3 regions of the Lactococcus garvieae subsp. garvieae genome follow, and region 3 is predicted to be linked to each of the others. Evidence: predicted binding sites of a transcription regulator. Region 3 holds the regulator's gene; each other region holds the start of a gene.
The links. The regulator CtsR, encoded in region 3, represses protease genes until heat stress. The targets are predictions, from matches to a motif close to TTGGTCAAAAAAGGTCAAANA.
Positions count from the first base shown of each region.

Region 1: the regulator CtsR is predicted to act here: its motif matches at 1,162-1,182, upstream of PYW30_RS07855 (ATP-dependent Clp protease ATP-binding subunit).
Region 2: the regulator CtsR is predicted to act here: its motif matches at 851-871, upstream of clpB (ATP-dependent chaperone ClpB).

Region 1 is NZ_CP118950.1:1,576,831-1,579,106, reverse strand. Features, by position in the region: gene rpoD (RNA polymerase sigma factor RpoD) at 1-1,050, shown strand, start outside; gene PYW30_RS07855 (ATP-dependent Clp protease ATP-binding subunit) at 1,272-2,276, shown strand, end outside.
Region 2 is NZ_CP118950.1:975,489-977,764, reverse strand. Features, by position in the region: gene clpB (ATP-dependent chaperone ClpB) at 1-777, opposite strand, end outside; gene PYW30_RS04870 (SDR family oxidoreductase) at 936-1,565, opposite strand; gene PYW30_RS04865 (Rrf2 family transcriptional regulator) at 1,654-2,094, opposite strand; gene PYW30_RS04860 (HdeD family acid-resistance protein) at 2,241-2,276, shown strand, end outside.
Region 3 is NZ_CP118950.1:387,620-389,895, forward strand. Features, by position in the region: gene mltG (endolytic transglycosylase MltG) at 1-346, shown strand, start outside; gene greA (transcription elongation factor GreA) at 371-844, shown strand; gene PYW30_RS02010 (CtsR family transcriptional regulator) at 966-1,418, shown strand; gene PYW30_RS02015 (ATP-dependent Clp protease ATP-binding subunit) at 1,408-2,276, shown strand, end outside.

The sequences.
Region 1 (2,276 bases), 860 kb from region 3:
AAACCTCTTGAAGAAGCTTTAGATGATGAAATTACAGATGAGCTTGTGGTGAAGTTTGGTTTGGAAGCGGAAGCTATCGAAGATTTGCTTCAACAAATCCAAGATGCGGGTATTTCCATTGTTGACAAAGATGGAAATCCTAGTCCATTAGCTTTGCAAGCTGAAGAAGAAGAAAAGCTTGATGATAATGCAATGGATGAAATCGTGACAAATGTCCGTATTGATGATCCTGTCCGTATGTATCTTAAGGAAATCGGACGTTACCCATTGATTTCACTTGAAGAAGAAACAAAACTTGCGGAAGCTATCGTTGCAGGCGGAGATGAAGCGGAATTTGCCAAACAAATGCTTGCGGAAGCCAACTTACGTTTGGTTGTTTCAATTGCAAAGCGTTATTCAGGACGTGGCATGCAATTCTTGGATTTGATTCAAGAAGGAAACATGGGACTTATGAAAGCTGTGGACAAATTTGACCATACTAAAGGTTTCAAATTCTCAACTTATGCGACATGGTGGATTCGTCAAGCAATCACACGTGCGATTGCTGACCAAGCACGTACAATCCGTATTCCTGTCCACATGGTTGAAACAATCAATAAGTTAATCCGTGTGCAACGTAATCTTTTACAAGAATTGGGTCGTGATCCTTTACCAGAAGAAATCGGTAAAGAATTGCATATGACACCTGATAAAGTTCGTGAAGTCTTAAAAATTGCGCAAGAACCTGTATCATTGGAAACACCTATTGGTGAGGAAGACGATTCACACCTTGGAGATTTCATTGAAGATGATGTGATTGAAAGTCCAGTAGACTATACAAACCGTATCTTGCTTCGTGAACAGCTTGATGAAGTTATGGATACCTTGACAGACCGTGAAGAAAACGTGTTGCGTATGCGCTTTGGCTTAGATGATGGCCGCATGCACACACTTGAAGATGTTGGTAAACAATTTAAAGTGACACGTGAACGTATTCGTCAAATTGAAGCAAAAGCGATTAAGAAATTACGTCATCCTCGTCGCAGCAAACCATTGCGTGACTTTATGTAATATAAAAAAACTCTTTCGACAGATGTCGAAGAGTTTTTTCTTATTCTTGGAAAAGAATAGAGTACAAAAGATTTGATAAATTTGAGAGAAGTGATATAATAAAAATTATTAAAGGTCAAAAAAGGTCAAACTTGAAATAGAAGCAACCAGACATGATTCTTTAATTCTAAAAAAATAAGTTAAAATAAAGAAAAGACGTAACCACAAAGAAGGAGGAAGAGATGCTCTGCCAAAATTGTAAAATAAACGAAGCGACAATTCACCTTTATACAAATGTGAATGGCCAGCGTAAGCAAGTGGATCTATGCCAAAACTGTTATCAAATTATGAAATCAGGTGGTCAAGAAAGCTTGTTTGCTGGAGCTACAAATATTTCGAATAATGACGATCCTTTTAATCCGTTCCCAGATATTTTCCAAGCTTTACATGGAAATGATCAAGGTCGGACAATGACCCCTCCAACACAAGCCGGAGGTCGAGGCCCAGGAGGCCCACAAAATCCTCGTGGAGGCCAAGCACCTAAAGGACTTCTCGAAGAATTCGGGGTCAACATCACTGATGCTGCACGTCGTGGGGAAATCGATCCTGTTATTGGGCGTGATTCTGAAATTACGCGTGTCATCGAAATTCTGAATCGTCGGACAAAAAATAATCCTGTTCTTATCGGAGAACCTGGTGTTGGTAAAACAGCAGTTGTTGAAGGATTAGCCCAAAAAATCGTTGACGGTGACGTACCACAAAAATTACAAAATAAAGAAGTTATTCGTCTTGACGTTGTCAGTCTCGTCCAAGGTACTGGTGTGCGTGGACAATTTGAAGAGCGCATGCAAAAACTGATGGAAGAGATCCGTAAACGTGATGATGTTATCCTCTTCATTGATGAAATTCATGAGATTGTGGGCGCAGGTTCTGCTGGAGAAGGAAATATGGATGCCGGAAATATCCTTAAACCGGCTTTAGCACGTGGCGAACTCCAACTTGTTGGAGCAACAACACTCAATGAATATCGAATTATTGAAAAGGATGCAGCGCTTGAGCGTCGGATGCAACCTGTTAAAGTTGATGAACCTTCTGTAGATGAGACAATCACAATCTTACGTGGTATTCAAAAACGTTATGAAGATTATCATCATGTAAAATACTCCGATGAAGCAATCTTAGCTGCTGCAAATCTATCTAACCGTTATATTCAGGACCGTTTCCTTCCTGATAAGGCAATTGACTTG
Region 2 (2,276 bases), 590 kb from region 3:
TTCTTCAAACTCCCCGCGGTATTTAGCCCCTGCAATAAGTGCACCCATGTCTAAAGAGAATACCGTTTTATCTTTTAGATTTTCAGGCACATCTTTACGGACGATACGTTGCGCAAGTCCTTCAACAATGGCTGTTTTACCCACACCAGGTTCACCAATCAGAACGGGGTTATTTTTTGTTTTACGTGATAAGACACGAATGATGTCACGAATTTCTTCATCACGGCCGATTACCGGATCTTGTTTTCCTGATTTCACTTGAGCTACAAGGTCAACACCGTATTTTTCAAGTGCTTTATATGTATCTTCAGCATTTTGATTTGTCACTTTATCACCTCCTCGTAGGTTTTCAATTGCTAATTTTGTTTTTTCTTTATTCATTCCCTGGCTCACCAGATATTCTGTTAAAGGATTTTTCTTTAACTCAAAAAGGGCCAAGAGTACAATTTCAGTGGAGAGATATTCATCACCCCGATCTTTGGCAATCTTATCTGCTGCATTGAACAGATTAAAAAGATCTGCACTAATATTTTGACCATAGGTAATATTACTTCCCTCAACAGAAGAAATTTTGTCTATTTCTTTTTCAATAACTTTCGTAAATTCTTCAATGTTAATTTCTGAATCTTTGTAAAAATTAAAGGCAAAACTGTTCGGTTGTACAAATATTCGCCATAAATGTGGAATTTCAATCGCTTGATGATGGCGAGTCTGCGCAATTTGTTGCGCTTCATAAAGCGATTTTTGCATACTTGTTGTCATTTTTTCGATGTCCATAATGCACCTCGATTCATTTCATAGTAATGTAGTATTTTTCTCATTTTTCTTACTACCTCTTAATTATACTCTTTTGGTCAGTAAAGGTCAAACTATTTGCTCATAAATTTTCATATAAAAATAAGAGGAATTTTTCAAGAAAATCCCTCTTATTTTTATCATTTTTGGAAAACACTGATACGTTGTCCGACATAATTTCCTTCCAACGCAATATTAATCATCGCTTTCGCATAGTCTGCATAGCTAATCACACTTTCCCCTTTGTCATTAACCGTAAATTCTTCGCCCGCAACCACATAGTCACCTGTTTTTTCACCCTCTGCTTGGAAATCAGCTGCAGGGCTTACATAAGTCCATTTAACATCATGACGTTTTCTCAATGCAGCTAATGAATCAGACATAGCTGTTGCCAATGGTTTGAAAGCATCTGGGAAGCCTTCTGATTGATAAAGTGCTAAATCATGTTCTGGATTAAGATAAAGACTTCCAGCACCACCAACAATCAACAAGCGTTTATCTGTACCTTCAACAAGATCAGCAAGATGTTGGATGGAAGTGGTATGTTGCTCCAAGCTATCTTCTGCCCATGTTCCAAAAACATCGATAAGAACATCAAAATCCTTGATGTCTTCTTTGGTTAAATCAAATAAATCTTTCTGAATAGAAGACGGAGCTACTGTTTTGTTTTCGCTTCGTACAATCGCTGTTACATCCAACCCTCTATCTACTGCTTCTTGTACAATAAGACGACCGGCTTTACCATTTGCTGCTACTACTGCTAATTTCATATTAGACCTCCATGTCTTTTTCGTTGTAATAATTTTTGTTACAACTAATTCTACATAAGCTTTTAATAAATGTCAACGATTTGGTTTCTTAAGGATTTATTGCCACATAATGATCAATATCGGTAATGACTTCTTGTAAACTCATCGCCTTCATTTGGTCTTCCATCGCTTTTTGAATTAAATCAAGCTTACCATCAAGCACCTGATGGATATTTTTGCCGACAGAACAGTCTGGACTAGGATGTTCGTGAAAATGGAACAAGCCTTTTTTATTAATGACCTCAACCGCATTATAAATATCAAATAAACTAATGTCTTCAACTGGTTTGGCGATTGCAGCTCCACCGCTTCCGCGCACAACATGCACCAATTCATTAGCTTTCAATTGCTGTAATACTCTTCGAATAATTACGGGGTTTACATTAATACTTGTGGCTAAAAAATCACTCGTAATCTTGTGTTCTCCTTCAAAGGTATGGATACAGGCAAAAATATGAAGTGCAATCGTAAAGCGACTTGATATTTGCATTTTTTTCTCCTTCGATTCTCATTTTACCTTAAGTATAAATGTCCTTTTTCAGAATGTCAATTATAATAACTAGCCAAATGAATTACGGGCACTTCTCTCCAAAATAAGTTATAATTAAATTATCAGAAAAGAAAGGGGTATTAAATATGTTTTCTGAAAACTTTTCGAAAAAATTACGTAAC
Region 3 (2,276 bases):
ACAAGTCTTCTTTAACCGTAAGAATTTAGGTATGACGATGGATTCGAATACAGGAATCTTTTATGCTGAAGGCAAGCTAGGTAAGGATACGTCCCTTGATCAACAAGCTGCAATTAATACACAATTAGACTCACCTTTCAATACTTACTTGTATCCAGGTTTTGGTCCTGGCCCAATCGTGAGTCCAAGCTTGTCGTCAATCAAAGCAGTACTTAACCCAACTGCGAATGATTATCTTTATTTCGTAGCAGACGTTGAAGGTAAGATTTACTTTGCACAAACACTTGAAGAGCAAAACATCAATGTTCAAAAGTATGTCAATGATGCGATTGCGTCGGGTAATTAATTAGAAATTTAAAAAGGATAAAAAATGGTAGAAAAAACTTTCCCCATGACCAAAGAAGGTCTGGAAAAACTAGAACAAGAATTAGATAACCTTAAATTGGTTAAACGCCCTGAAGTTATTGAACGCATCAAGATTGCACGCAGCTACGGTGACCTTTCAGAAAACTCAGAATATGAAGCAGCAAAAGATGAACAAGCTTTCATCGAAGGTCGAATTTCAACTGTGGAAACAATGATTCGTTACGCTGAAATCGTAGACAATGCCAATATTGATAAAAATGAAGTTGCCCTTGGTAAAGCAGTTGTCTTCCAAGAAGTTGGAGATGACGAAGAAGAAGAGTACGAAATCGTTGGTACTGCTGAAGCTGATCCATTTTCAGGTAAAATTTCAAATGAATCTCCAATCGCTCAAGCTTTGATTGGCCGTAAAGTTGGTGATGTGGTAAAAATTCCATTGCCTATGGGTGAAATCGAAGTTAAGATCGTTGATGTAAAATAAAATAAAAAAAGTCTGCCTTTTAGCAGATTTTTTTATTTTAGAGGCATTTCAGCCACTATTTTTGGTAAAAAATTAAAATTTTCGATATAATAGTCAATAAAGGTCAAAGATTGGAGGTTCTATGTCTGCCCAAAATACTTCAGATATTATCGAAGCTTATTTGCGAAAACTGCTCGAAGAGGCACGTGAGATTGAGATTAAACGTGCAGATTTAGCCAGTCAATTTGACGTGGTTCCTTCGCAAATTAACTATGTGATTAAAACCCGTTTCACCCCATCTAAAGGCTTTGATGTTGAGTCAAAGCGTGGTGGTGGCGGCTATATCAAAATATTCAAATACCATTATTCGGCAAAGCATGAATTCTTGCTTGATTTAGCACAGAAGTTGCCTGCCAACTTGACCGAAGGTATGGCGCAAGATATCTTGCAACTTTTATTTGATGAAAACATTTTGACTGAACGAGAAGGTAATCTTCTCCTTTTGCTTTTAGCTGATAGTGATATTTCTAACAGTTGTCGAGCGCAAATGATGATAAAAATACTACAGAGATTGGATCGTGATGATGAAATTTAATGAAAAGGACTTTACACCACAAGTTGTTAGAGTGCTTGAGAAGTCTGTCGACTATGCGCATAAGTTTAACTACGCTTGGGTAGAAAGCTCGCACCTATTGGCTGCCTTGGCTGAGGTTCCGGCTTCATTGGCATTTACGCTACTTAATTCAGAAAAGATTGATTTGGAAGAGATGTTAATCGACATCGAAGATTTTTCAAGTCAAGTGAAGACAAAAAAATCAGACATAAAGCTTAGCCCAAGAGTTGAAACGATTATTGAGCAAGCCCGAGCATTGGCTCAAAATAACGATAAAAACCGTATTGGGACAGAGCATCTCTTGTATATGCTGTTGGCAAATGAAGCCAGCTTTGCAGGACAACTTTTACGTGAGCAAAACATTAATATCGTTAACCTCCGTAAAAAGTTAGAGCAAAAAGCATATTTACGAGTGCCAGAACGCCGTAAAGCGGTGACCCCTGCTTCGAAAAGAAACCTGTCGGGGAAGGTGTCCGAAACAACAACAACACCTACTTTAGATACAGTCTCGACAGATTTGACAAAAGCAGCGCGTGAAGGCAAGCTTGATCCAATGATTGGGAGAGAGCGTGAAGTCGAACGTCTTATCCATATCTTGAGTCGCCGAACAAAGAATAATCCCGTTCTTGTTGGTGAACCAGGCGTTGGTAAGTCAGCCATTATTGAGGGCTTTGCCACACGTGTGGCTGCAGGAAATGTTCCTGTAGGTTTACGCGGCAGTCGTATCATGGCCTTGAATATGGCGATGGTCGTAGCGGGGACGAAGTTCCGTGGTGAATTTGAAGATCGTTTGACAGCTATTGTGGATGAAGTGACACATGATAAAGATGTTATCGTCTT